4 regions of the Micromonospora sp. CNZ280 genome follow, and region 3 is predicted to be linked to each of the others. Evidence: riboswitches for the same ligand, from Rfam matches in the RefSeq annotation. Region 3 holds a riboswitch; each other region holds the start of a gene.
What was found. Region 3 has a riboswitch for cyclic di-AMP ahead of FHX32_RS02095 (coiled-coil domain-containing protein). Riboswitches for the same ligand answer to the same signal wherever they lie in the genome.
Positions count from the first base shown of each region.

Region 1: another riboswitch for cyclic di-AMP. It lies ahead of FHX32_RS09925 (C40 family peptidase); the one in region 3 lies ahead of FHX32_RS02095 (coiled-coil domain-containing protein).
Region 2: another riboswitch for cyclic di-AMP. It lies ahead of FHX32_RS12265 (VldE C-terminal domain-containing protein); the one in region 3 lies ahead of FHX32_RS02095 (coiled-coil domain-containing protein).
Region 4: another riboswitch for cyclic di-AMP. It lies ahead of FHX32_RS30730 (C39 family peptidase); the one in region 3 lies ahead of FHX32_RS02095 (coiled-coil domain-containing protein).

Region 1 covers NZ_JAAOYP010000001.1:2,088,637-2,095,678, forward strand. The annotation lists gene FHX32_RS09920 (peptidoglycan recognition protein family protein) at 1-1,671, opposite strand, end outside; cyclic di-AMP (ydaO/yuaA leader) riboswitch at 1,914-2,050, shown strand; gene FHX32_RS09925 (C40 family peptidase) at 2,063-3,103, shown strand; gene dcd (dCTP deaminase) at 3,161-3,739, opposite strand; gene FHX32_RS09935 (pyridoxamine 5'-phosphate oxidase family protein) at 3,819-4,364, shown strand; gene FHX32_RS09940 (zinc metalloprotease) at 4,428-5,414, opposite strand; tRNA gene FHX32_RS09945 (tRNA-Gly) at 5,750-5,823, shown strand; gene FHX32_RS09950 (sigma-70 family RNA polymerase sigma factor) at 6,359-6,913, shown strand; gene FHX32_RS09955 (CU044_5270 family protein) at 6,913-7,042, shown strand, end outside.
Region 2 covers NZ_JAAOYP010000001.1:2,567,636-2,574,677, reverse strand. The annotation lists gene FHX32_RS12280 (metal-sensitive transcriptional regulator) at 6-302, shown strand; gene FHX32_RS12275 (copper-translocating P-type ATPase) at 585-2,723, opposite strand; gene FHX32_RS12270 (YibE/F family protein) at 3,047-4,414, shown strand; cyclic di-AMP (ydaO/yuaA leader) riboswitch at 4,581-4,711, shown strand; gene FHX32_RS12265 (VldE C-terminal domain-containing protein) at 4,716-5,723, shown strand; gene FHX32_RS12260 (carbonic anhydrase) at 5,803-6,513, opposite strand; gene FHX32_RS12255 (MarR family winged helix-turn-helix transcriptional regulator) at 6,729-7,042, shown strand, end outside.
Region 3 covers NZ_JAAOYP010000001.1:447,223-454,264, forward strand. The annotation lists gene FHX32_RS02085 (AAA family ATPase) at 1-909, shown strand, start outside; gene FHX32_RS02090 (cation diffusion facilitator family transporter) at 1,010-1,927, shown strand; cyclic di-AMP (ydaO/yuaA leader) riboswitch at 2,081-2,212, shown strand; gene FHX32_RS02095 (coiled-coil domain-containing protein) at 2,226-3,287, shown strand; gene FHX32_RS02100 (DUF2269 domain-containing protein) at 3,439-3,945, shown strand; gene FHX32_RS02105 (SRPBCC family protein) at 4,106-4,573, opposite strand; gene FHX32_RS02110 (hypothetical protein) at 4,635-4,820, shown strand; gene FHX32_RS02115 (STAS domain-containing protein) at 4,876-5,238, opposite strand; gene FHX32_RS02120 (hypothetical protein) at 5,569-5,715, shown strand; gene FHX32_RS02125 (hypothetical protein) at 5,902-6,306, shown strand; gene FHX32_RS02130 (maleylpyruvate isomerase N-terminal domain-containing protein) at 6,485-7,042, opposite strand, start outside.
Region 4 covers NZ_JAAOYP010000005.1:12,776-19,817, reverse strand. The annotation lists gene FHX32_RS30750 (nucleotide sugar dehydrogenase) at 1-583, opposite strand, end outside; gene FHX32_RS30745 (Gfo/Idh/MocA family protein) at 726-1,760, opposite strand; gene FHX32_RS30740 (DegT/DnrJ/EryC1/StrS aminotransferase family protein) at 1,757-2,869, opposite strand; gene FHX32_RS30735 (alpha/beta fold hydrolase) at 3,111-3,857, opposite strand; gene FHX32_RS30730 (C39 family peptidase) at 3,979-4,806, opposite strand; cyclic di-AMP (ydaO/yuaA leader) riboswitch at 5,044-5,185, opposite strand; gene FHX32_RS30725 (hypothetical protein) at 5,473-6,240, opposite strand; gene FHX32_RS30720 (hypothetical protein) at 6,357-6,701, opposite strand; gene FHX32_RS30715 (acyltransferase family protein) at 6,795-7,042, opposite strand, start outside.

The DNA of each region.
Region 1 (7,042 bases), 1.6 Mb from region 3:
GAACCAGGCCTTCTGGCCGAGGTACCAGATCGCCGTCCAGTCACCGCGCACCTCGGCCACGGCGTACGTCTGGCCGGCCGACGCCCGGGCGCTGTGGTCCGGGACGTACATGGTGCCCGGCGATCCGTCCGGGTGCTCGCCGAGGTCCACGGCGAGCGGCGCGTCGTGGCTCGGCGCGCTGCGCAGCAGCACCGCTGACGAGCCGCGCAGCGGGCAGGGGTCGGTGACCGGCGGCGGCGGGTTCGGCACCCCCGGGGGCTGCCGCGAGCAGCCGGTGAACGCCGGCTGGTTGTCGGCGAACTCCGGGTCGATGGTCACCAGCCCGGTGTGGGCCGTGCCGGTGGTCCGGAACGGCGCCTTGAGCAGGTCGAAGTAGTGCGACCAGTCCCAGTACGGCCCCGGGTCCCAGTGCATCCCGGCGACGGTCGACGGCACGGTGCCCGGGACGTTGTCGTGCCCGATGATGTGGTGCCGGTCGAGCGGGATGTTGAACCGCAGTGCCAGGTGCCGGACCAGCTTGGCCGAGGTGCGGTACATCGCCTCGGTGTACCAGGTGCCGTGGCCGGCGAAGCCCTCGTGCTCCAGGCCGATGGACTTGGCGTTGACGTACCAGTTGCCGGCGTGCCAGCCGACGTCCTTGGCCTTGATGTGCTGGGCGATGTGGCCGTCCACCGAGCGCAGCGTGTAGTGCCAGCCCACGTAGTTGGCCCGCTGCACGAGGCCGACGCTGGGCCAGAAGTAGCCCTCGGTGTCGTGGATGACGATGTACTCGATCTTCTGCTGGGCGGGCCGGTTGCCCAGGTCGTGGTTGCCGTAGTCGCCGGCGCCCGGGCCGTACTTCTCGTACGGGGCCGGGATCCACTCGCAGCCGAGGCCGACCGGGCACTCCAGCCCGTCGGGCCGCTCGCCGCGCCGCAGGCCGAGCTGGTGCAGCGTCGAGGTGTCCGGGTTGACCTGGCGGGCCGGCAGGGTCACCCGGTGCCCGTCGTCGGTCGTCCGGCTCGCGCCCTCGCGGAGCTGCCCGTACACCTCGTCGGCGAAGGCGGCCGCGGTGTCCTCGGCGCCGGCGCCGGAGTAGCGGGCCACCGCGCCGTACCAGGCCGCCGGGTCGCTGGCCGCGCCGACCGGGCCACCCAGTTCCCGCTGGTACGCTGCGAGCAGCGCCGCCCCGCCGCGGATGTTCGCGGTCGGGTCGGACCGGAGTGCCTCCTCGCTGGCGCCGGTGAGCGCGGCGGCCGCCTGGAGGGTCTGCAGCGCTGCGTCGCCGAGAGCGGCCGGTGCCGACGGGGCGGCGGTGGGCGCGGCGACGGTCAGCGACCGCGCCTCGTCACCGCGCGGGTCCTCGCCCTCGTCGATGTGGCCACCGGCGGGTTGCGCGGTGACGTGGGCGGCGTCGGTGAGGTGCATCGGACCGTAGCCGCCACTGGTGCTCGGGTTGCCGGGATGGGTGTCCCAGCGCGATTCGAGGTAGGACACGGCGAGCAGGACGCTCTCCGGCACGCCGAACTCGGCGGCCGCGGCGGCGTACTGCTGTTGCCGGTCGAGGGGCTCGGCGGCGGCCGGACCGGCGGTGAACGGGGTGACCGCCAGGGCGAGCGCCGCGGCGGCGGCGAGCAGGGTGCGCCTGCTCCTCGATCTCGTGGATCTCGTGGACCTTGTGGACAACTGCATCGGACCCCCTGGTCAGACGGGTGGACGATGCGGCCACCTTCACCCCGGGCCCGGCCTGTCGTCAATACCTTTCCATATATCAACCCATGAGGAAGAAAACCTTCGACGCGTCCCGCCGAGGGCCGTCGATCCCGCACGGCGTACGGAGTGTCACGGCGACACGGGTTGCGGATTGATAACGACCGTCTCTACTCTGGTCATTCGTCGGCCCGGCAACAGGTCCGTCCAACCCGGGCGGTAACGGTCCGACACCGCCGAATCGCTCGCGAGCGAACCGGGGAACCAGGTAACCCGGGGTGAATCCGCAGCCACTGCGGTAGGGCGTCCCCTTCCCGCCCGAACCCGTCAGCTAACCCGGTAGGCGGTCTGGGAAGAAGGAGTACGGAGCCCGGTGGCACACCATGCCCCGCGGCCACCGTCGGCACGGTCGGCGTACGCCGGCCCGGCGACGGCTGCGCCGCGTTCACGCTGGTCCCGCTTCACCACCGCACTCGCCGCCCTGGCCGGCTTCGCCGTCATCCTGACCGGCGGCGCCACGGCGGCCCACGCCGAACCCACCGTCGCCGAGATCGAGCGCCAGATCGACGAGGACTGGAACAAGCTCGAACCGATCATCGAACGGCACAACGCCACCCGCCAGGACCTGGCCGCCAAGCGGAAGCAGGCCGACGCCCTGGCCGCCCAGATCAAACCCCTCCAAGCCCAGGTCGACGCGGCGATGGAGAAGGTCAGCGCGCTGGCCGTCCGCGCCTACAAGGGCGAGAACGTGCTCACCATCAACGCCCTGCTGGGCAGCCGCTCGCCGGGCGAGGTGGTCGGGCAGCTCGAGATGCTCGACCGGTTCGCCGACCGCCAACAGCAGGACGTGCGGCAGGTCGCCGACCTGCGCGACCAACTGGCCGCCAAGAAGGCGCCACTGGACGAGATGGTCGCCCAGCTCGCCCAGGCCGAGGCGCAGCTGGCGGCCAAGAAGAAGCAGATCAACGCCGAGATCGACCGGCTGCAGAAGCTGCGGATCAAGGTGTACGGCAACGGCGGCGGCGGGCCGCTGCGTCCCGCCCCCTGCCCGGCCAGCTACCCGGGCGGCGCGGCCGGGGTGGCGGTCAAGTTCGCCTGCGCCCAGATCGGCAAGCCGTACGTCTGGGGCGCCGAGGGCCCGAACTCGTACGACTGCTCCGGGCTGATGCTGGCCGCCTGGGCCAAGGCCGGGGTCTCGCTGCCGCACAACGCCGCGCAGCAGCGCGGGGTCACCAGGACGGTCAGCCGGGGCGAGCTGCGCCCGGGTGACCTGGTCTTCTACTACTCCGATCTGCACCACGTCGGCATGTACGTCGGCGGCGGCTGGGTGGTGCACGCCTCCCGCGCCGGGGTGCCGGTCAAGATGAAGAAGGTCGACGACGGCCCGATCCACAGCTACGGCCGGCCGGGCTGACCGGGTACCACGGAAAGGCCCGCTCCGGCGTCGGAGCGGGCCTTTCTCCTGCCCGCGTCAGCGGGTCGGCCAGGTGCGCCACTGCTGCCAGGAGCGGCTCGGCGTCGGGCCGCGCTGCCCCTGGTAGCGGGAGCCGTAGACGGCCGAGCCGTACGGATGCTCGGCCGGCGACGAGAGCCGGAAGATGCAGAGCTGACCGATCTTCATGCCCGGCCAGAGGGTGATCGGCAGGTTCGCCACGTTGGAGAGCTCCAGCGTCACGTGGCCGGAGAAGCCGGGGTCGATGAAGCCGGCGGTGGAGTGGGTCAGCAGGCCGAGCCGACCGAGGCTCGACTTGCCCTCCAGCCGCCCGGCGAGCTGGTCGCCGAGCGAGATCACCTCGAGCGTCGAGGCGAGCACGAACTCGCCCGGGTGCAGCACGAACGGCTCGCCGTCGGGCACCTCGACCACCGAGGTCAACTCGTCCTGCTGCTGCGCCGGGTCGATGTGCGTGTAGAGGTGGTTGTTGAAGACCCGGAACAGCTTGTCCAGGCGTACGTCGATGCTGGACGGCTGCACCAGGGTGGGCTCGAACGGCTCCAGCGCCAGGGCGCCCGCCTTGATCTCGGAGACCAGGTCGCGGTCGGAGAGCAGCATCGGAACACCATAGCGAAGCGGCCCGGGTGGCCTGCGTGTCGGACTAGGTCTTCGTACACCTGTTCGATAGACTGTCCACATGGCTTCCTGGTCCGAATTCGCCGCTGACGAGCCCCGACTCGCCGACGGGATCCGCCTTCTCATGCAGCAGTACGGGCCGGGCTTCGGCTACCTGGCCACGGTCCGCGCCGACGGCGGGCCCCGGGTGCACCCGGTCTCCCCGGTAATCACCGACGAGGGGCTGTTCTGCTTCGTGGTCGACTCGCCGAAACGGCGCGACCTGGAACGCGACGGGCGCTACGCGCTGCACTCCTTCCCGCCGGAGGAGAGCGACGACGAGGCCTACGTCGCCGGGCACGCCCGCCCGGTCACCGATCCGGTCCGGGTCGCCCGGCTGGCCCGCAGCCACCGGGCCGCCCCACACGTCGACTGGCGGCTGTTCGAGTTCACCGTCGACGTGGCGATGCTGACCCGCCGCGACGCGGGCGCCGCGGGTGGCCCCGGCAACGGCCACGGCCGGCCCGCCGTTCAGGTCTGGCTCGATCCGGGCTCGGCCGCCGACTCCCCGACCGCCGAGCCCGCGTCGCGGCTGCGCCACCACGACGCCCGTCGCGAGGCCGCCTGAGGTCGCGCAGACATCGGTGCCGGCTCCGTTGTGCGGAGCCGGCACCGATGGGCGTACGTCAGATCAGGCCGCGCGGTACGCGTTCCACGCGGTCAGCATGCGGCTGGCCTGGCCGGCGGTGAACTGGTACATGCACGAGTCGTAGGTGTAGTCCATGAAGTTGGTGATCGGGTCCACGCCCGGGGCGGTGCAGGTGTCCCGCCCGGTCGGGCACTGGAAGGCCGGCGAGGCCTCGGCCGGGGTGTCGCTGACGCCGTCACCCTGACCCGAGCAGCCGCCCTGGAAGGTGTGGTAGAGGTTCAGCCAGTGGCCGACCTCGTGCGTGCCGGTGTCGCCCTGGTTGTAGTTGGCGGCGGTGCCGCCCGGCAGCGACTCGCTCAGCACGACCACGCCGTCCATGCTGCTCAGCTTCCGCTGCGGGAAGGTCGCCCAGCCGAGCAGGTTGTCGCTCAGCTCCCCGAGGTAGACGTTGAGGGTGTTCTTGCCGCCCTCCCGCAGCGAGGACTTCATCGACCGCTCCGCCGACGAGCCCTGCACGATCGGGTACCACGCCGGGTTGGTCACCCGGTTGATCTTCTGTAGCTGGAAGCTGAACGCGGTGGCCGCGCCGCCGGTCGCGCCGCTGTAGGACTGGTTCAGCACGTTGATCTGCGAGGTGATCATCGAGTCCGGGATGTTGCCGCCGGCCCGGGTGCTGTTCTCCTGGATCACGTGCACCACGACCGGGATCGTCACGGTGGCGGCGAGGGTGCTCGCCCCGGCGCCGGCGCGGAAGCGCGCCCGCTCGCGCAGCGCGGCGGCCAGGTCGGCCTCCCGCTCGCGGGTCTCCGCGAGAGTCAGCTCGTTGGGTTCGTGCCTGGCCGCGCCGCCCGCCTTGATCCGGGCGTCGGCGTGGACGTCGGCCGGCTCGACGCACGCCTCACCGGGTGCGGCGGAGAAGGCCGAAGCGGCCGGTACGACACCCACCGCGGCGGTGCTGAGCAGCAGCGCGAGGGTCGTCGACGCGACACCGGCGGCGCGCCGGGTCAGCAGGTCGGGACGAAGTCCCATGGGCCCACCTCTTTCTGGCGGCGCGACAGGGGGTATGTCACGCCGTGGCTGAGAACGTGGGCCAGACGTTACAACCGATCGACAGATTTGAGAACGCCCATATGTTGCCGGACTGAAACTCTTTCCTGGCAGTGGCTGGCCCCTCGGCCGGCGGGTCGTGCTTGGCAAGATCCGCGCGACATCCCGGAGGTAGTGGCTTCGCGCGGTGTGGGAGGCCACTACTTCCCGGATGCTGTGTGGATCTTCCCGGCCGGGCCGGTACGGGCCGGAGCGGGCCCGGCGGAGGGGGTACCTGGATGCACCGGCGTGGTGACTCAGGTACAGTGGTGCCGCTTGCGGGTGTAGTTCAATGGCAGAACATCAGCTTCCCAAGCTGACAGTGCGGGTTCGATTCCCGTCACCCGCTCCAACGTGAGGCCCCAGCACAGGGCAGGTTTCCTGGCTGGGGCCTCGTTCGTTGCTACCGCTCTTAAGCTGGCCGTGCCCGGTACGTGCCCGATCCCTGCTCTGTTTGATCTGCGAGCTGGGCGCGTCAGCGATGTGCCCGGCACGCTCCCGGGCGTTGTGCTGGTAGGTCATCGCGGCCCGGGGCCAAGGCGGCCCACATCGGGCCGCACGTGCTCCAGGGTGTTTCGAGCACCGCCGGCGAGTCACCGCTCCGTGGGTGGTTGCGGTAGGCCATCCCGCCTGCTATGCCGCGCCCATCTGCCGTTGCCTCCTGCACCTCCACCTCCCTTGCAATCTCCGGTATGAACACACCGCAGCGACCCCCTCGGTTACACCCACTGTCGGACCCAGTTGATCTGCCGCGCGGAGCATGAATACCGGGACCCCGCACAGTCTGTGTCACCAGCGTGCGGCTCCAATACGTGGTTCGCGGTAATCATTGGGCCGGAGGTGACACAAGCCAGGGTGGGAGTTCGTCAACCAGGCGGGAGTTTTGGGTGGGTCCACCGGGAAAACGCGACGAAGATTGGTTCACCAGGGTCTACACGGTCGATTACGGACACGTCCTGAAGTACGGCCAGCGCCGGCTTGCCGATCTGGACGCGGCGGCTGAACTCGCTCAGGAGGTGTTCGTCATCGCCTGGCGGCGCCGCCGCGAGGTCCCGAATCGCAGCCTGCCCTGGCTGTACGGGGTGGCTCGGCGCCTGCTCGCGAACGAATGGCGATCTCGGAGAGCTGCGCCGGATGTGCTACCGATTACCGACGCTGGCCTTCTGCAGAAGCCGGGCTCGTCCGGCGCCGACGCGACCGTCGGCGTCGCCGATCTCCAGGCCGCCCTGGCCACCCTCGCCGACCTTGATCAGGAAATCCTCCGGCTGGTCGGTTGGGAGGAGCTGACGGTTTCCGAGGCCGCTCAGGTCCTCGGCTGTACCCGGACCACCGCCGCAGTGCGCTTGCACCGCGCCCGTAGGCGCCTCAACGACGCGATGTCCCACCGATCTGGATCATCGGCGCAGCAGCCGGTGCTGGCTAGTCCTCGAAAGGTCATGTGATGTTCGGAGAACAGCGAACGCGCGCCCTCCTCAAGCCGATTGACCCGGCTCGGCACCACACCATCGCACCGCCCCGGCTGTCGGCACACGACCTGATCGTCCGCGCGGAGGCTGTCGCCGAGCCGGTCG
Region 2 (7,042 bases), 2.1 Mb from region 3:
TGCCCATGACCTCACCCACGCCCGTCCGGGGCTACACCGCCAGCAAGGACCAGCTCCTCGCGCGGCTCCGCCGCGTCGAGGGGCAGGTGCGCGGCATCGAGAAGATGGTCGACGACGACCGCTACTGCATCGACGTGCTCACCCAGATCTCCGCCATCCAGGCGGCCCTGGACAAGGTCGCCCTCGGCCTGCTCGACGGGCACGCCCGGCACTGCATGCACGAGGGCGCCGCCGAGGGCCGCGCCGACGAGATGGCCACCGAGATGATGGCCGCCGTCGGCCGCCTCATGAAGCGCGGCTGACCCACCGGCCGGCCGCCTGATCAGGCGAGGCTGACCCGCCCGCCGCCGGCCGGCCGGCGCCCGGGTCCGGCCACCGGAACAGCGCGCGGGCCCGGGCGTCGGCGTCGCCTATCTGCGCAGCATCGCGACCGTGCTGAGCCGTGGCCGGCGGCACCAGAGCCGTGGTCGGCGTGCGTGTCGTGGCCGAGGGTGTGCATGGCGGCCAGCCCGAAGAGCGTCACGAACAGCAGGAGCCGGGCCCACCGCCCGAGCGACACCGCCGTCGTCCGCGCGGCTACCACGCTAGTCCGCCGCGGCGGCACCGGCCGGTTCGCTTCCGGTGCCGACCGGCCCCGTCGGGCCGAGCCGTACCCGGCGCAGCAGTTGGGCGTTGAGCGCCACCACGATGGTGGAGGCGGACATCAGCACCGCGGCGAGCGCCGGGCTCAATGCCAGCCCCGCCCAGGCCAGCACCCCGGCGGCGAGCGGCAGCGCGACCACGTTGTAGCCGGCCGCCCAGGCCAGGTTCTGCAGCATCTTTCGGTACGACGCGCGGGAGAGCCGGATCACGCCGGTCACCCCGCGCGGATCGGACGAGGCGAGCACCACCCCGGCCGACTCGATCGCCACGTCGGTGCCCGCGCCGATCGCGATCCCGACGTCGGCCCGGGCCAGCGCCGGGGCGTCGTTCACCCCGTCACCGACCATCGCCACGGTCAGCCCGCGCCGCTGCAACTCGGTCACCTTGCCGTCCTTGTCGGCCGGCAGCACCTCGGCGAAGACCTCGTCGACGCCGGGAGTGAAGCCGAGGTCGGCGGCGACCGCCTCGGCGACCGGCCGGGCGTCCCCGGTGATCATGGCGATGGTCCGCACGCCCTGGGCGCGCAGCTCGGCGATCGCCTCCCGCGCCTCGGGACGCACCTCGTCGGTGAGGGCGAAGGCGCCGAGCGCGGTGTCCGGCAGCCGCACCAGGTACAGCACCGCCGCGCCCCGGGCCGACCACCGGTCGGTCGCCGCCGCCAGCTCCTCCGGCAGCCGTACGCCCAGCTCGCGCAGCAGTGCCGGACCGCCCACGGCGTACTCCCGCCCGGCGACGGTGGCCTGGACGCCGCGGCCCGGCAGGGAGCGGAACCCGGTGGCCGGGGCCGGGCCGCCGCCCGGTCCGGCCGCGGCGACGATCGCCCGGGCCAGCGGGTGCTCGCTGTCGGACTCCACCCCGGCGGCGATCCGCAGCAGGTCGTCGGCGTCGGAGCCGGCCGCCGCCGCCCGGTCGGTGACCACGTGTTCGCCCCGGGTGAGCGTGCCGGTCTTGTCGAACAGCACCGCGTCGACGGTGCGCATCCGCTCCAGCGCGAGCCGGTTCTTGACCAGGATGCCGGAGCTCGCGGCCAGCCCGGTGGAGAGCGCGATCACCAGCGGGATGGCCAGGCCGAGCGCGTGCGGGCAGGCGATCACCAGCACCGTGACGGTCCGGACCACCGCCTGGTCGGCGTCGCCGAGCGCGGTCCACGCCAGCACCGTGACCACGGCGGTGGCGGTGGCGACGTAGAACAGCCCGGCTGCGAACCGGTCGGCCAGCACCTGGGCCCGCCCGCTGGACTGCTGGGCCTGGGCGACCATGCGCTGGATGCCGGCGAGCGTGGTCTCCTCGCCGAGCGCCTCGACGCGCACCCGGACCGCCGAGTCGGTGGCCACCGTGCCGGCCACCACCCGGTCGCCGACCGAGCGGGGCACCGGCCGGGACTCCCCCGTGATCATCGACTCGTCCAGCTCGGCGGCGCCGTCCACCACCCGGCCGTCCGCCGGTACCCGGCCGCCGGGCCGGACCAGCGCCACGTCGCCGACCCGCAACTCGGCCACCGGAACCCGCTCCAGCCGGCCGTCCCCGGCGACCCGCTCGGCGTCGTCGGGCAGCAGGGCGGCCAGCGCTGCGAGGGCGCCCCGGGCCTGCCCGATGGCCTTCATCTCCTGCCAGTGCCCGAGCAGCATGATGGTGACCAGGGCGGCCAGCTCCCACCAGAAGTCCAGGTCGAAGGCGCCCAGGCTGGTGGCGAGCGAGGCGGCGTAGGCCACCGTGATCGCCATGGCGACCAGCAGCATCATCCCCGGCGCCCGGTCGCGCACCTCACGCACGGCGCCGACCAGGAACGGCCAGCCGCCCCACCAGAAGACCACCGATCCGAGCACCGGCCCCACCCAGGACCGGCCCGGGAACTCCAGCGAGTAGCCCAACCAGTCCATCACCATGTGGCTGGTCGCCACCACCGGCAGGGTGAGCAGCAGGCAGACCCAGAACCGGCGGCGGAACATCTCCGGGTCGTGCCCGGCGTGCTTGTCGTGCCCGGCGTGCTTGTCGTGCCCGGCGTGCTTGTCGTGCTCGTCATGCCCGCCGTGGCCGGCGCGGGGCGCGTCGTCCGGGCGGGGCGGGGTCTGCTCGGCCATGCCCCCAACATCCCCGACCGGCGCCGCCGGCACGGGGCAAACCGCCGGGTCCGGTGCCCGACACCACCCCGCGCGACCAGCGTCCGGATGCCGGGATGGCTACGATTCGGCACGATGGCCCTTCGGATCTCGCACCGTCCGACCCGCCGCCGGGCGCCGGCGCCGCCGATCGCACGCGGCCGGCCGGCCGCCGGGCCGACGGTACGTGGTGGCGTCGCCACCCTCAGGCGATCCCACCCACGATTCCGGCCGGCCCGACGGCGGCACTGAACCGACCGGCCCGCCGACACGTACCACGCCCCGGATTCGTTGGGAGACACTCAATGGGCGCCGACCACAACCGTCCCGCTCCGTCCGCCCCGCCCGGGGTGCGGCGGATCCTCGTCGCGACGGTGGTCCCGCTCGTCGTGGTCACCGTGATCGCCGCCCTGCTGCTCTGGCCCCGCGACACCCCCGGGGTCGACCAGGGCACCGATCCGCCCCGCTACCACGGCACCGTCAGCCGGGTGGTGACCGAGGCCTGCCCGCCGACGCCGGAGGCCCCGGAGGGGGGCGGGACGGCGGGGCCGTGCGGCACGGTCACCGTCAAGGTGGCCGACGGCCCGGACGCCGGCCAGGAGGTGCAGACGCCGGTGCCGACCGGCCCGGGCGCTCCGACCGTCGCCGTGGGCGACGAGATCATCCTGGTCGAGCTGACCGACCCGGCGGACCCGACGGCGAGCAGCTACAACATCGCCGAGCACCAGCGCGGCAAGCCGCTGGTCTGGCTGGTCGTCCTCTTCGCCGCCGCCATCGTGGCGTTCGGCCGGTGGCGCGGGCTGGCCGCGCTGGCGGGCCTGGCGGCGAGCTTCGCCATCCTGCTCGCCTTCGTGCTGCCCGGGATCAGCGCGGGCGGGTCGCCGTTGCTGGTCGCGATCGTCGGCGCCGCGCTCATCATGTTCGTGGTGCTGTACCTGACCCACGGGGTGACCGCGCAGACCTCGGTGGCGGTGCTCGGCACGCTCGGCAGCCTGGTGCTCACCGGGGTCCTGGGCACCCTCGCCACCGCCGCCACCCACCTCACCGGGTACGGCTCCGAGGACGCCACCACGCTGTCGATGTTCCAGGCCGACGTCGACCTGCACGGGCTGCTGCTGGCCGGGATCATCATCGGCTCGCTCGGCGTGCTCGACGACGTCACGGTGACCCAGGCCGCCACGGTCACCGAACTGGCGCACGCCAACCCGGGGCTGTCCCGGCTCCAGCTCTACCGCGCGGCGACCCGGGTCGGCCGGGCGCACATCGCCTCGACGGTGAACACCATCGTGCTGGCGTACGCGGGCGCGTCGCTGCCGCTGCTGCTCCTGCTCACCGCGGACTCCCGGTCGGTGACCCAGCTCCTGACCAGCGAGTTCCTCGCCCAGGAGATCGTCCGCAGCGCGGTCGCCACGCTCGGGCTGATCGCCGCCGTACCGCTGACCACGGCGCTCGCCGCGCTGGTGACCACGGCCGGCCGCGCCACCACGCGTACCGACGATGGCGCCGATGACGGCGACGGCGCCGAGCCGTCGCGTACCCCGGAAGGTTCCCGGCCGGTCACCGACCGGGCCGAGGCGCTGCGGGCGCTCACCGCGCCGCGCGCCGGACACACGTCCCCCGCCATCTCCAGCGGGTGGCCCGATCCGGACAGGAGCACGGACGCCACATGGTGAGACTCCGTAGCGTGACCGTCCAGGCCGGCGAGCTTGATAAACGCGTCACTGGTCACCCTCCGCCGCTACGAAATAACGCATTTAGTCGGCTTCGGGACGTAGATCCACCGGTGGACTCTCGGGTAACCTCGCTGCCGGTCACCGCCGAAGGCGCGCAGCGGCGCCTGCGGTGCCGCCGCCCAATCGCCGCCAGGCGAGCCGGGGACCCAGGTACGTGGGGTGAGTCCGCGACAGCGGTAGGGGCCACTTCCGCCCCGAACCCGTCAGCTAACCCGGTCGGCGGTCGACGGAAGGGAACACTGTGACGGCACCCCTACGCCGCTGGTTGACACCTGTGGTGGCCGTGCTCGCCGCCTTGGCCGTCCTTGCCGGGCCCCTCCCGGCGTCGGCCGCACCCAAGCCCTCGGGACACGAGGACGGCGACTCGAAGCTGATCACCGATGTGATCGAGTCGACCAACCGGAACTACTCGCAGGCGAAGTCCCGGCTGGAGAAGTCCAAGAAGCGCCAGCTGGAACTCGCGCTGGAGGTCGACCGGGCCCAGGCCGAGCTGACCGCGCTCGCCCCGCAGGTCACCCAGCTCGCCACCCAGTCGTACCGGACGGGACGCATCGGCGCCGTGGCCATGCTGCTGGAGGCCAACAACCCCGACACGTTCGTCAAGCGGGCCACCGCCCTGGACGAGCTCAACATGGTCAACGCCAAGAAGCTCGCCGAGATCAACGAGGTGAAGACCCGCGCCGAGCAGGCGAAGCTGGCGCTCGAAGCCGAGATCCGCGAGCAGCAGAAGCAGACCAACCTGATGGCCAAGAACAAGCGCGACGCCGAGAAGGCGCTGGCGCTGGTCGGCGGGCTGGGCTTCACCGGCGGCCTGGTGTCGGCCACCTCGCCGGTCGCCCGGATCGCCCCGGGACGTACCGCCGACGGCGACTGGAAGGCCGAGTCGTGCAGCGAGAACGACCCGACCACCTCCGGCTGCATCACGCCCCGGACGTTGCACATGTACAAGGAGGTCAAGCGGGCCGGCTTCAACCGGTTCGTCGGCTGCTACCGCCCCGGTGGCCCCTGGGAGCACCCGAAGGGCCGGGCCTGCGACTGGTCGCTGCAGAAGAGCGGCTTCTCCCCCTGGCACAACAAGGACACCCGGATGTACGGCAACAACCTCGCCGCGTTCCTGATCCGGAACGCGGACCGGCTGGGCGTCTACTACGTGATCTGGAACCGGCAGATCTGGTTCCCGGCGACCGGCTGGAAGTCCTACAGCGGGCCGTCGAACCACACCGACCACGTGCACGTCTCACTGCTGTAGCGACATCCTGAGACCGCGCGACGCGAGGGCCGTTCCCGGTGGGACGGCCCTCGCAGCGTCTTCGGCGGCAGGGGTGCGGTCAGGCGACGGCCGGGGTCGTATCCGCCGCGTGGTCGGGCAGGTCGCCGGCGGCGGTCACCGTCCGCACCTCACCGGCGGCCAGCCGGTACGACATCCCGACCACCGCGCAGCGCCCGGCGGCCACCTCGCCGGCCAGCACGGCCGAACTGCCCAGCATCGCCTCGACGGTGTGCGCGATGTGGATGTCGACGATCCCGTCCACGTCGGTCACCCCCGCGGCCCCGGCCCGGCGCAGGCTGGGCATCATGGCGTCCACCACCGCCCGCAGGTGACCCGCCGGGAACGCGTCCGTCTCCACCGCCGTCTTTGCCGCCTGCACCGCGCCGCACGAGTCGTGACCGAGCACGACCACCAGTGGCGTGCCGAGGACGCTCACCGCGTACTCGACGCTACCGAGCACCTCGGGACCGGTGGTGTGCCCGGCGGTCCGGACCACGAAGAGGTCGCCGAGGCCCCGGTCGAAGATGATCTCAGCGGCCAACCGGGAGTCGGAGCAGCCCACGATCACCGCGAACGGGTGCTGCCCGTCGGCGACCGCGGCGCGGTGGCCGGCGTCCTGATTGGGATGGCGCGGGATGCCGGTGACGAATCTCCGGTTGCCGGCGGACAACTCGGCCAGCGCCTGCGCCGGGGTGGTCGGCGCGACCGCCGGCCCCGTCGACTCCCGTGGCGGACCCGGCTGGGCGCCGGGCGAACCGGGACGGCTCATCCCCTCACCTCGTCCCTCGACGTACGTGACCTGGGCAATCCCGGCCGACGTCGGACGCGGGCTGCCACCACGGTCACACTCTGGGCAAGATACGTCAAGGTATGCGTGATATGCATTTCATGTATTCCAGAACGCTTGCGCGCGGGCCGCGAGCCGTCCGGGCGGCCGGCTGGCCGCTGAGGGCGTGCCGGTGGATCGGCGCGGCGGGCCATACGATGGCGGGCATGGCGACGACGAGTGGCGAGAACGGGAGCAACCGGAACTGGACGTTCCTCACCAACCACGGGCACGTGCTGCTCGCCATCGCCCGCAACCCCACCGCCCGGCTGCGTGACGTCGCCGACGAGGTGGGCGTCACCGAGCGGGCGGCCCAGGCGATCGTCGCCGACCTGGAGGCGGGCGGCTACCTGCGCCGTACCCGGGTGGGCCGGCGCAACGAGTACACCCTCAACCCGGCCGGCCGGTTCCGCCACCCCGCCGAGAACGATCGCCAGGTCGGCGCCCTGCTGGCACTCTTCACCGAGGAACC
Region 3 (7,042 bases):
CCGCAGCGGCTGCGCCGGTACGCCGGCGGCATCCTCTCCGGCCGGGAGATCCGGCTGCTCACGGCCGCGTACCGGACGCTGGACAGCGAGGGGCTGACCATCGCCGACGTCGCGCTGCTGGACGAGCTGGACGCGCTGCTGGGCAAGCCGGTGCGCCCGGCCCGGCCGAAGCGGGACCCGTTCCAGCTGGCCGGCGGGATCCGTGAGCTGAGCACCTTCGCCGACCGGCAGCGGGCCACCCGCGAGGCGGCCCGGCAGCGCCCGGAGGATTACCGGGAGTACGCCCATGTGGTGGTCGACGAGTCGCAGGACGTCTCGCCGATGCAGTGGCGCATGATCGGCCGGCGGGGTCGGCTGGCGTCCTGGACGGTGGTCGGCGATCCGGCGCAGACGGCGTGGACCGGCGACCCGGAGGAGCTGACCCGGGCCCGGGACCAGGCGCTGGGCCGGCGCAAGCGGCACCGGTTCACGCTCACCACCAACTACCGCAACTCGGCGGAGATCTTCGCGGTGGCGGCGGCCGAGATCCGCCGGCTCTATCCCGATCTGCCGCTGCCCACCGCGGTCCGCTCCACCGGGGTCGACCCGGTCGAGCTGGTGGTGCCGGCCGCGGAGCTGGAGACCGCCGTGGTGGAGGCGGCCTCCGCGCTGCTCGCCGGGGTGGAGGGGACGGTCGGCGTGATCACGCCGGTGCCGCGCCGGGCCGAGGTCGCCGGCTGGCTGGGCGGGCTGGGCACGCCCCGGCTCCAGGTGGTGACCAGCCTGGAGGCCAAGGGCATGGAGTACGACGGGGTGGTGCTGGTCGGGCCGAGCGAGATCCGCGCCGACCCGGGCTCCGGCGTACGCACCCTGTACGTGGCGCTCTCCCGGGCCACCCAGCGGCTGACCACCATCGACCCGACCGCCTGACCCGGGATCCCGGGCCGGTGACGGTCGCCCCGACAGTTGCATACATAGCGATGTGAGCATATATTTGACCGGGTCCGGACGGGCGGCGGAGGGTGTTCGCGTGGGCGCAGGTCATGACCACCACCACGGGTCGGCGGTGAACGCGGCCCACCACCACCGGAGCCGGCTCTGGGCCGCTTTCGGCCTGCTCACCGCGCTGATGGTGGTGGAGGCGGTGGCCGCTTTCCGGACCGGCTCGCTGGCCCTGCTCTCCGACGCCGGGCACATGTTCACCGACGTGCTCGGCATCGGGATGGCCCTCGCCGCGATCGCCGCCACCCGGCGGGCGAGCGGCGACCCGCAGCGCACCTTCGGGCTCTACCGGCTGGAGGTGCTGGCCGCGCTGGCCAACGCCGTGCTGCTCTCCGGCGTCGCGGTCTACGTGGTGGTCGAGGCGGTACGCCGGTTCGGCGACCCGCCCGAGGTGCTGGCCGGCCCGATGCTGGTGGTGGCCGTCCTCGGCCTGCTCGCCAACGTGGCCGCGTTCGCGCTGCTGCGCTCCGGCGCCCGGGAGAGCATCAACGTGCGCGGGGCGTACCTGGAGGTGCTCGGTGACCTGCTCGGTTCGCTCGGCGTGATCGGGGCGGCGCTGTTGATCGCGGTCACCGACTGGTGGTGGGCGGACCCGCTGGTGGCGGTCGGCATCGGCCTGTTCATCCTGCCCCGCACCTGGCGGCTCGGGCGGGCCGCGCTGCGCATCCTGGTGCAGGCCGCCCCGGAGCACCTCCAGGTCACCGCGGTGCACGACCGGCTGGCCGCGGTGCCCGGCGTGGCCGGCGTACACGACCTGCACGTCTGGACGCTCACCTCGGGCATGGAGGTGGCCTCGGCGCACCTGACCATGGCACCCGGCGCGGACGTCGGCCGGGTGCTCGCGGCCGCGCGCACCGCCCTGCACGAGGACTTCCGGATCGAGCACGCGACGTTGCAGATCGAGCCGGGAGCGGCGCCTGGGGTCTGCGGGTCGGTTGAGTGGTAATGAGCACAACCTTAAATCTGGGTGTGTATTGTGCGCTTATGCCGGACTTTCCAGTGACCACACAGACACCGTCAGTCACATTCGCTGCACGGGTCACAGTGGCACCGGTAGGCTCGGTTCCGGCCTCCGCCAGGCGGCACGCACCGGTGCCGGCGGTGGCCGCCGCCTAATCGCCCGACGAGGCGAGCCGGGGAACCATGTACCTGGGGTGCATCCGCGTCAGCGGTAGGGATCTTCCGTCCCGAACCCGTCAGCTAACCCGGTCGGCGGCTGACGGAAGGACACACGCATGCCAGTAGTGGCACCCGTACGACGTACCGCCGCCCGGATGGCGGCACTGATCGTCACCACTCTCGCAGTCGGCGTCGCCATCGCGCCGGTCACCACACCGGCCAGCGCCGCCGCGCCCACCGCCGGCCTGCTCGCCGCCGCGCCCGGTCAGGACGAGGAGGGCGGCACGCCCGCCCTGCGGGCCCAGCTGGAGGCGGCCAGCAAGGGCTACCTGGACGCCAAGGCGGCGCTGGACAAGTCGGTCAAGCGGCAGAAGGAGTTGGGCGTCCAGCTCCAAGCCACCGAGCGCGAGCTGGCCGAGCGCAGCAGCAAGGTCGGCGAGATCGCCGGCGTGGCGTACCGCGCCGGGCGGCTCGGGGCGGCCTCGGCGCTGCTCAACAGCAGCTCGCCGGAGGGCTTCATGGACCGCGCCGCAGCGCTCGACGCGGTCGCCGCCAACGAGGACCGGGCGCTGCGCAACCTCCAGGAGACCCGCGACGAGGCGAACCGGACCAAGCTCGCCCTGGACGGCGAGATCCGCGAGCAGCGCAAGCAGGTCACCCTGATGGCCAAGCGCAAGGAGCAGGCCGAGCGGGCGCTGACCGTGGCCAACGCGAAGGCCTCCGGCGACACCTCCAACCGGGGCACGTCCACCGCGACGGCCAAGCCGGCCCCGCGCAACGCCGACGGCTCCTGGCCGGCCGAGTCGTGCAGCGTCAACGACCCGACGCCGGCCAACGGCTGCATCACCCCGCGCACCCTGCACGCGCTGAACCAGGCCAAGGCGGCCGGCTTCACCCGGTACGTCTCCTGCTACCGCTCGGGCGGTTCGGGTGAGCACCCGAAGGGCCGGGCCTGCGACTTCGCGGCGCAGAAGAACGGCTTCGGCGGGGACGCCACCGGCGGGGACAAGACGTACGGCAACAACCTGGCCGCGTTCTTCATCAAGAACGCCGACCGGCTCGCCGTGCTCTACGTGATCTGGTACCGGCAGATCTGGCTGCCCAGCAGCGGGTGGAAGTCGTACAGCGGGGCGGGCGGCGACCCGTCCAGCGACCACACCAACCACGTGCACCTGTCGGTGTACTGACCCCCGGCCCCGGTGACCCGTCCACGGCGGCGGGTCACCGGGTACGCCGGACGGGCGGGCCGCCACGCCCGGCGCTACGCCCCCGGACGTAGGCCGGGTGTCGTCACCGGCCCGACGACCCGCGCCCGGTACGACGGCAGCATCGTCAGGTATGAGCCGACTCCCGCCTCCCGCCCGCAAGGCCCTGCTCACCCTGCACCTGGTCACCTCGCTCGGCTGGCTCGGCGTCGACCTGGTCCTGCTCGCGCTCGGCGTCGCCGTGCTGCGCGGCGCCGACCCGGCGGCCGTCTACCCGATCTCCGCGCTGGTCGGCACCGTGCTCTTCGCCCCGCTGAGCGTGGCCGTCTGGCTGGTCGGCGTGGCGAGCGCCCTGCTCACCCCGTGGGGCCTGCTGCGGCACCGCTGGGTGCTGGTCAAGTTCCTGCTCACCACGGTGATGACCGGGCTGGTGCTGTTCCTGCTCACCCCGACGCTGCGGCACGCCGGGGAGGCCGGCGCGGCGTTCCCGGTCCGGGACCGGATCGACCTGGTGGTCGCCCCGTCGGTCTCCACCACCCTGCTGATCGTGGCGACCGTGCTCTCCACGTACAAGCCGTGGGGCCGGCTGGGGCGGGCAACCCGCACGCCCGCTCGGCGCCCGACCACGGCGGTCCGCTGAGCCCACGGCGCCGGGCAAACGACGGCGGTCCACTGAAACTGGCGCGGCACCCGCCCACGGCGGCGGGCCGCCGAGTCCGCGCAGCGCCGGGCCCCGGCAGCGGACCGCCGAGCCCCGGCTCACGACGGGTGTCCGCCGGTCGGCCGGGGCTCCGGGACGCTCAGGCGGGAGCCGGCGGGTCGGCCGGGCCGCGGTCGAGCACCGCGCCGAGCCGGGCGGCCAGCCCGAGGTGGGCCGAGCGGGCCTGCCGGAAGGCGTAGCCGAACAGCGGCGCCGGCGCGGTCAGCGTGATCTCCACGTCGATCCGGACCCCGTCCGGCTCGGCCCTCAGCCGGGTGCGGTTGCGCACCGTGGTGGCGGGCCTCTGCCGCGCCACCGTGACGATCTCGTCGGTGCCGACGACCAGGACGTCCGCCCGGTAGGTGACCGGAAACCGCAGCGGCCCGGCGGCCAGCCGGTCGGTGATCGCGTAGCTGGCCAGGGCGCCGGGGCGGGTCCGCAGCCGCCGGACCCGGACGATCAACGGATGCAGCTCCGCCTGCCGGGCCGGATCCGCGAGCAGCGCCGCCGCCCGGTCCACCGGGCAGCGGGCCTGGACGGTGTAACTGAAGGAATCCCGCTTGAGCACACCGTCTCCCCACCGTCACTGGTCGGACGATCGTCGCCCACCGCTGGCCCGCCTGGCAACGGTGGCCGAGTCCGGCCACGGCTACGTGCGGACCTCGCTGGAGGAGCCGGGGCAGTCGGTGCAGCCCGGCACCGACCTGGCGCTGCTGGCCGAGGGATACGCGTCGGTCACGGCGATCCGCGCGGTCACCGAGGTGACCGACATCGACCTCTCCGGCCTCGACGCGGCGACCGGCCCGGGTGGGTGAGCGTCACCGGCTTGACCCCCGGACGCTGGGCGCAGCCCGTCGGGTCGGCCCGTGGTCAGGCGCCGGGAAGGACCTCCGGAGCGGGGGCGCCGGCGTAGTAGGGCTCGGGGGCGCCGAAGAGGCCGAGCAGTCCGGTGACCCAGAGCTGGCGGTGCACGAACCGGCTGGGCTCGGTGACGACCAGCTTGACGCCGCTGACCTCGGCGGTCTGGAACCCGGCGACCATGGCGCTGATGCCGACCGAGTCGATGAAGGTGACCAGGCGCAGGTTGAGCTCGATGCGGGTCGGGCGGCCCTTGGCCAGCACCTCGGCGATCGCCTCGCGCACCTCGTACGCGGTGTCGACGTCGATCTCGCCCCGCGGGGCGATCTCGATGACACCACCGGACAGAACCGACTTCACGATCGACAGGCTCACGCGAGCACCTCCACTCGCCCGTCCGACGGGCGCCTCATCAGTACGCGGGCCGCGACCGAGAGTATTCCTCTCATGGCCTCGGTCGCCACCCCTCGGGATGAGCAATTCGCGGATCCGGGCATGCCAAATCGCCCTTATCCGGACTTTTCGTATTCTATTTCCCTAACGATCAGCGGACGCCCACGCGTCGCCGTCCCAGGGTAACGGGCCGGCACCACCCCCGCCGAACTCCACCGTCCCGGGCGCGCCCCCGCGCTTACCGCCTCCACCGTTGCCCGCCGCGCCTAGCATCGGCGGGGAGGTTGCCGACTGCGACGGAGGGAACGATCGATGCTCAGGAGACTTGCCGCGCTGGCCGGCGTCGGCGCGCTGCTCGCCCTCGTACTGGCCTGCGGGTTCGGTGGTGGCGGCGATGACGACGACGATGACGACGACGACTTCGCCCGCGGCCCGGCGGCGCTGGTGGTGCTGCGCTGACCACCGACCCCCGGCTGGCGTGACCGCCGGCACCGGCCCGTCGCGTCCAGGATCGGCGCGGCCGCCCGCGGGGTTTGCGCCGGCCACGGTCGGGGCACTGGCGGTGGAGGCGAACCGTTACGCGCCGGACGGACGCCGGAGTCCGAAGTGGCCGGCCGACTTCGGCACCCCGAGGAGGTAACCACGATGTTCGGAACCAACCTGCTGGACCGCCGCAACAAGCCCGAGCGGATCGCTGACCAGGCCTGGCAGCAGCTCGTCTCGGCGGTCGGCTCCGCCGGGGACAGCGTCCGCGACACCGCCCGGTCGGCCCGGCGGGGCGGCTCCGGGCTGGCCGACGGGGCCGGCGACCTGGTCGGCTCCGCGGCGGACGAGGCGCGGCGTCGGGCCAGCCTCGCCTTCGACGCGCTCGCCGGCCGCCGGCCGGCGCTGCCCTGGACGCTGCTGATCGCCGCCGCGCTGGCCGGCGCGGCGATCGGCTGGGCCGCCGGCACCGCCGCCCGGGCAGCCGGCAGCCGCGACCGGGCCGCCGACGACATCGAGTTCGTCGACGTGGACCGGCCCAACTCCCCCGTCGGCCTGGACGGCTGACCGCCCGCCGGCACCGGCACTCCCGGGCCCTGGTCGACCACCCGGTCGACCGGGGCCCGCCCGTGTCCGCCGCCCTCCACGCTGGGCCGGGTGGTGCGCCTCGTACAGCGAAGGAGTGGCTTTTCCCGACGGAACAGCCGCTCTTTCAGTGAACGTGCGCGGCTCCCGGCGGGACGGGTCAGAAGGCGGTGATGTCGGTCGGGGCACGCTCGGCGCGGCTGAGCGCCCGCAGCACCGCCGGCTGGCCGTGCCGGCGTACGGCGAGCCGGGCCAGCAGGGACAGCACCGGGTCGAGCACCTCGGCGGGCAGGTCCGGGGTGGGTACGCCGACGCTGACCGCGAGGTCGTCGGAGTGCACCGCGATCTCCATCAGCCGGGTGGTGAGGTAGTCGTCCAGGGTGAGCGACCAGGGTCCCCGGGCCAGGTGCACCACCCGGTCCGCCGGCTGCGCCGGCAGCGCCTCGGTCAGCTCGCGCAGTGTCGCGGTGGCCCGGTCGACCAGCGCCGCCGGTCCGTCCGCCGCCGCCTCGTCGCCGGCCCGGCGGATGCCGACGTTGATCTCGTCGTCCAGCGGCGTCCCGATCCACCGGGCCGGCGCGTAGTGGTCGAGCAGCCCGACCGGCTCGCCGGGCGGGACCGGCTCGGCCAGCACGGTCGAGACCTGGAACAGCTGCCCGGCAAGGTGGCCGGCCAGCCCACCGACGCCGAACTCGGCCAGCGCGCTGGGCTCGTCCCA
Region 4 (7,042 bases), on a different contig from region 3:
CGAACTGGAGCACCGACTCGTAGAACGCCACGCCGCGCGCGGTCGACGCCCGGCCCACGCCGCCGACCAGCTTCGGGTAGCGGCGCAGGTCGGCGAAGACCCGGCCGGTGAGCACCCGCTCGGGGCTGAACACCAGGTGGAAGTCCTCGCCCACGGTCAGCCCGCTGCCCTGCTCCAGCATCGGGCCGAACCGGTGCCGCGTGGTGCCCACCGGCAGCGTGGTCTCGTAGCTGACCAGGGTGCCCGGCCGGAGCCCGGCCGCCACCGCCCGGGTGGCGTCGTCCATCCAGCCGAAGTCCGGCAGCCCCCGGCCGTCCACGAAGAGCGGCACCACCAGGACCACCGCCTCGGACCGGGCGACGGCCGCCGCGGTGTCGGTGGTCGCCGACAGCAGGCCGGCCGCCACCGCCTCCTTCAGCCGGACGTCCAGGTCGGCCTCGCCCGGGAACGGGACCGCCCCGTCGTTGACCAGCCCGACGACCCGCTCGGAGACGTCGGCGCCGATCACCCGGTGCCCGCTCGTCGCGAACTGCACGGCGAGCGGCAGCCCGATCTTCCCGAGGGCGACGACACAAATGTTCATGGCTCTTCCTTCTTCGTCATGGAAACGGGAGGCGGCCGACCTGATGACGCAGGCACTACGGCGACAACGAGCCGGCCGGGCGGTTGGTGCCGATCGGCCGGGTCCCGGCGCTGGTCAGCGCCCCGCCGGACGGATGAGGCGCTCAGGACAGCGGGACGATCGCCGAACGTTCGGGTGCCAGGTCGGTGTCGATCTCCACCGTGCCGCCCTCGGCGGCCGACTGGAGCAGCGCGGCGGCGACCCGCACCGTGCGCAGCCCCTGCCGCAAGGTGACGACGTCGCTCTCCTTGCCGTCGACCGCATCGCGGAACCGCTCGTGCTCCACCAGCAGCGGCTCACGCTTCGGGATCGCGTACCGGACCATGTCGCCCTCGGCCACGCCACGGAAGGCGCGCAGCGCCTCCCACTCGGTGTCGATCGCTCCGTTGGCGTACCAGGTCAGGTCGGCGGTGAGGGTGTCGGCGACGAAGCAGCCCCGCTCGCCGGTGACCACTGTGGACCGCTCCTTCAGCGGGCTCAGCCAGTTGACCAGGTGGTTGACCATCGCGCCGCCGGCCAGCTGGCCGACCGCGGCGACCATGTCCTCGTGCAGCCGGCCGCTGCGCGAGACGGTCCGCGCCGACACCGTCCGGTACTCCCGGCCGACCACCCAGCTGGTCAGGTCGATGTCGTGGGTCGCCAGGTCCATCACCACACCCACGTCGGCGATCCGGTGCGGGAACGGCCCCTGCCGCCGGGTGACCACCTGGAACACCTCGCCCAGCTCGCCGGCCTCCAGCCGCAGGCGCAGGCTCTGCAGGGCCGGGTTGTACCGCTCGATGTGGCCCACCCCGGCCACCAGGCCGGCGGCCTCGAACGCCTCGACCAGGCGGCTCGCGGCGGCCACCGACTGGGCGAGCGGCTTCTCGATGAGCGCGGGCACGCCACTGGCGGCCAGCGCCAGACCGACCTGCTCGTGCAGCGCCGTCGGGCAGGCGACCACGGCGTAGTCGACGCCGATCGCCAGCAGGCCGTCCAGATCCGGTACGACCGGCACTCGCAGCGCGCCGGTCGGGTCGCCCGCCGGGTCGACGATGCCGACCAGCTCCACCCCGTCCAGGGCGGCGAGGACCCGGGCGTGGTTACGTCCCATGGCGCCGAGGCCGATCAGGCCGGCGCGCAGCCGGGCCCGGGTCATCGGGCACCCCCGGCGAGGTTGGCGCTCTCGGCGATCCGCTCCAGGTCCTGCTGGGACACCGACGGGTGTACCGGCAACGAGATCACCTCGGCGGCGGCCCGGTCGGTCTCCGGCAGCTCCCACGGGCCCGGCCGGCCGTCCTCGGCGAGGTAGGGCCGCAGGCGGTGGATCGGCGTCGGGTAGTAGACGGCGTTGCCGACGCCCAGTTCGGTGAGGCGCCGACGGGCCGCGTCGCGCCGACGGCCCGGCACCCGCACCGTGTACTGGTGGTACACGTGCCGGGCGGCGTCGGCGACCGGCGGGGTGGCCATTCCGGTGATCCGCGAGTCGAGCAGCTTCGCGTTGGCCCGCCGCTGCTCCGTCCACTCCGGCAGCTGGCGCAACTGCACCCGGCCGATCGCCGCGGCCACGTCGGTCATCCGCATGTTGGCGCCGACGATCTCGTTGGCGTACCGCTGCTCCATTCCCTGGTTGCGCAGCAGCCGCAGGGTACGGGCCAGCTCGCCGTCGGCGGTGCTGACCATGCCACCCTCCAGCGAGTGCATGTTCTTGGTGGGGTAGAAGCTGAAGCAGCCGGCCGTGCCGAACGCGCCGACCGGCCGTCCGGCCACGGCGGCGCCGTGCGCCTGGGCGGCGTCCTCGACCACGGCGAGCCCGTGCCGGTCGGCGACCCCCATGATCCGGTCCATCGCGGCGGGGTGCCCGTAGAGGTGCACCGGCAGGATCGCCACCGTGCGGTGGGTGACCGCCGCGGCGACCGCCGCCGGGTCCAGGCAGAAGCTGGCCGGTTCGATGTCGACGAAGACCGGCCGGGCGCCGACCAGCCGGACCGCGTTGGCGCTGGCGGCGAAGGAGAACGACGGGACGATCACCTCGTCGCCCGGGCCGAACCCGAGCGCCATCAGGGTCAACTGCAGGGCGGACGTGCCCGAGTTCACTGCGACGCAGTGCCGGCCCGCGACCAGCTCGCCGAACTCCTCCTCGAATGCGGCGACCTCCGGACCCTGCACGACGCGGCCGCTGCGCAGCACCCGCACCGCCGCCTCGATCTCGGCCTCGCCGATGACCGGCTTCGCCGGTGGAATCTCTTCTGTGTTCAGCCCGGCCATGGGGCTTCCTCCCGTCGAACAGCGACCGCGTCCGGATCGGACGCGGCGCTAGGTCGTTCACCTGTGGACAGGAGGGGTGGTGGGTCCAGCGACGGGTGACCCGATGGGGATCGGTGCGGAACGGCCACCCGGACAAACAGGACGCCCGGCGCACTCCGGGACGTACGGGCATGTTATCCCGAGGGATCCGGGCGGCGCGGCACAACACCCTCATCCCGGCCGGCGACCGCGGCGGCGGGGATCAGCGGTACGGGTCGACCAGGGCGAGCACCGCCTCCGGGTCCTCGACGTGCGCGTTGTGCCCGAGACCGGGCAGCGTCACCACCGGCACCCCGAGCTCCTTGAGTTGCTCGTCGGAGACCATCGGGTCACGCTCGCCCCGGGCCAGCACCACCGGCGCGTCGGTCGCCGCCAGCAGGGCCGGCAGGCGCGGCTCCCCCACCGCGAACGCGGCCGGGTCCATCGCCAGCCGCCAGCGGCCGTCGACCTGCCGCAGTCCGGCCTCGACGACGGGATGGTCGGGGGCGAACAGTCCGGTCAGCCCGGCCACCTTCAGGTAGCGGCGGGCCGCCTCGTCGCGGGTCGCGAACCAGGTGACCGGGCGGGCGGCCAACTCCGCGGCCCGGTCCAGTTCGGCCGGTGACCAGACCGCCTTGATGCCGAGCCCGACCACCGCGTCCACCGTCAGCCCCGCGGTACGCGCGGCCAGCGCCAGCCCCACCACGCCGCCGAGGGAGTGCCCCAGCACGACGAGCCGGTCAGCCGGCTTGAGCCCACCGGCGACCTGCCTGGCCAGCCCGGCGAAGGAGTACCGCGGCAGCGGCGGGGACCAGCCGTGCCCGGCGAGGTCCGGGGCCAGCCAGCGGCCGGCCCACCGGCGCTCCAGCAGCGGCGCCCAGGGCAGCCACACCTCGCCGGTGGCGCCCATGCCGTGCAGCAGCAGCAGGAGCGCCCGCCGGCCGTCCCGGGTACCCGATTCGTCGACCATAGGGCGCAGTGTGCCACCGGTCGGACGGCCGGGGCGAGAGTCGGCCGTCCGCCACCACGCGTCGGGCGCCGACTCCCAGGTGGGGAGCCGGCGCCCGGATTCGGCGACGCGGAGGCGGCGGTCAGGCGGAGTAGCCGCGGGTCGCCGCCCAGTTCGCCAGGTCGATGGTGGTCATCCAGTACGACGCGGTCGCCGGGTTCGCCGAGTCGGCGATCTTCACCAGCCGGCCGTCGTCGTCGTAACCGATCACGGCGATGTAGTGCCCACCGGGGAAGGAGTGCCAGCCGCCGTCGGTGTCGGTGGCGCTGCCGGCGACGTTCACCACGACACCGCGCTCGTCGGTGATGGCCCGGACCACGTCGGCCTGGAGCTGGTCCATCTGAGCCGGGGTGGCGGCCCCGCCCGAGATCATCCGGGTCCGGTACGGGTCGCCCTTCACCACGGCGTTGAGCACGCGGGTGGTGTCGTTGGCGGAGTTGGTGCCCATCTCGGTGGTGCCCAGCTGGGCGCCGAGGACGTCCTGGGTGCGGGCGATGCCGGCGGCGCTGAGCGCGTTCCGCACGGCCGCCGGGCCGCAGTTGTAGAAGGTCGTCTGAGCCTGGTAGTCGTAGTCGAGGATCTTGCGCGACGGCGGCTTCGGCGCCGCCTTGCGGGTCAGGTCCGGGTTCGGCGCGGCCGACGAGGCGGGGGCCGAGGGGGCGGCGCTGGACGGCGCGGCGCTGGACGGGGTGGTGCCCGTCCGGGCCTCGCCGCGCGAGGCGACGGCGGGCGCGTCACGCAGCTCGGCCACCGTGGCCTGGGCCGGGGCCGACGTCGGGGTTTCGTCGGTGCCGGCGGCGAGCGCGCCGGCGCCGGTGGCGAGCACCAGGGCCGCGGCGGAGGCGGCGGCGACCTGGTAGGGGCGCTGGGTGGCGATGCGCTGCAACTGACGCTTGACGTGGTGCTTCACGGTTCCTCCACGGGGACTCGGGGGGCGAGCGGCGCACCGGCGGTGCCGGCGGGCAGGCCGGCTCGACCACGCGGACCCCTGGTCCGCGGGTTGGTGGGCCGCTCAGGAAAGCGCCCGGATGCCGGGCGGGGCGGATGCCGGTAGGTCAGCTCGCGACCGGGGCGAGCAGTACGGGCACCGCGGGGCCGTGGAGGCCGGGGAACAACCGAAGGGTGGGATCGTGCTGCACGAGGATGGAACTCCTTCCGACACCGCCGACCGGGTTAGCTGACGGATTCGGGCGGGAAGTACGCCCTACCACGAGCCGCAGCCCGCGGATTCACCCCAGAGGTGCATTGGTTCCCCGGTACGTATGATCACGATTAGGCGGGTCGGCGCGGCGTCGCCTCTTGCGATCGGTTACCGCACCGGACGGGCCGACACTACTGGTCAGTCGGAAGCCTGCCAACCCCGTCCCACCTGCTTAAACCTGTCTCGGCCCGACGATTTTGCGGTCAGTTACGCACTGGCGTGACTCGATAGGACAGGCCTCTCGCACAACGTTACCGGGCGACAACCGGACAAGGGTGCGACGCCGTCACGGAATTGTCGGCGCACCTTGGCCGGTCCGCACCCGATGACCGATTTCCCGTCGCCTGTGACCGGCGTCACCGGAATATTTCCCGATCAACCAACCCGGGCCGGGCGCCAGCGGGCCGGGGCGGCCTGACGGGCCGGCACCGCCTCGACGCGCGGCGCGGGCAGCCGGCCCGGCCGGAGCCGGGCCGCGGCGGCGTACGCCTCGGCGGCCAGGGCGCGCGCCGCCTCGGCGGCCAGCTCGGCGTCCCGCCACGCCGACCGCTCCCGCTCCGCGGTCAGCCGGTAACCGGCCCGGCGCTGCTCGCGTACCGCACGGGCGAGCACGATCTCCTGCTCCACCGGGTGCCGTCGGGAGTCCCAGCCGGCCCGGTGGCAGAACACGTCGGACAGCTGCCGGGCGGACAGCTCCCCCCGCCAGTGGGCGGCCATCGCCGCGTGGTGCAGCCACCGCTCCCGGGCGGCGTACTCGGCCGGTGTGCGCGGGGTGCGCGGGACGGGCAGGGCGGCGGCCCCGACGAACCGGCGGGCGGCGGTCTCCGCCTCGTCGTACGCCTGCCAGGCGCGTTCCACCTCCGCCTGCGCGGCGAGCCAGTCGGCGCGCCGGCGGCGGGCGGTCTGCGCCGCGCGGGTCGCGGCGACGGCCACCTCCCCGGCGTACCGGCGCAGGTCGGCGAGGTCGGGTTCGGCCGGCTCGGCGCCCGCCGGGGCGGGCTCCTCGTCGGTCGCGCGCTCGGGGCGGGCGACCAGCACGGTGAGCACGGTCAGCGCCAGCACCAGCAGGCCGGACCAGATGGCGGCGGCCCGCGGAACGTCGATCAGGAACTGGTGGTAGAGGACGGTCTCCAAGGTCGGCACCTCACGGGGGAAGCGGATGCGGAAGCGGGAGCCGCGCCGGGCGTCGTGCGGACACGCTGACGCCGGACGGGTGCGGGGATACGGATCGCGGGCGGGGCGTCGGCCCCGCGGACGGATCAGACGCGCGGCGGGGCGCGCGGGGCCCGGGCGGCCGGGACCGACCCGGCCGGCACCGGTGCGGCGGCGCGGGGTGCTGGCGAGGCGTCGGCCGGTGCCGGCTCGGCGACCGCAGCAGCCGGCGCGGCGGGCTGCTCGTCGACGACGGCCGTCGGCGCGGACCCGGCGAGCGCGTCGGCGTGGTCGGCCGCGGCGGGGCACACCGCCGGCTCCGGCGCGGCCGGGGCGGCGATCGCGCCGGGTGCGCCGAGGGCGATCGCGACCGCGACGGCGAGACCGGCCGTCAGCCGGGCGGCCCAGCGCGCCACCCACCACAGCGGACAGGCGAGCGCGACCGGAAGCACGACGACCACGCTACCGCCCGGTCCGTCCCCCCGCACCGCCGCCGGGCGTGTCGCGGCTCCGCCGCGCCGACGGCACCGACCAGGGTGGACGGCTCAGCGCGAGTCGACGTACGCCGATGGCCGGTCGGGCGTGCGCGGGCCCGGCACGGCAACCTGCGGGACCGCCGGGCCGGCCGGGGCCGGCACCGCATCCGCGACCGCCGCCGCGTCATCGACCATCCGCTTCGGACGGCGCGGCGCGAGCCGGCGCATCATCGGCGTCTCGACGTACCGGTGCAGCAGCGCGGCCAGCCCCAGGTTCAGCAGCAGGAAGCCGAGCACCACGGCCACCCCCCACCAGC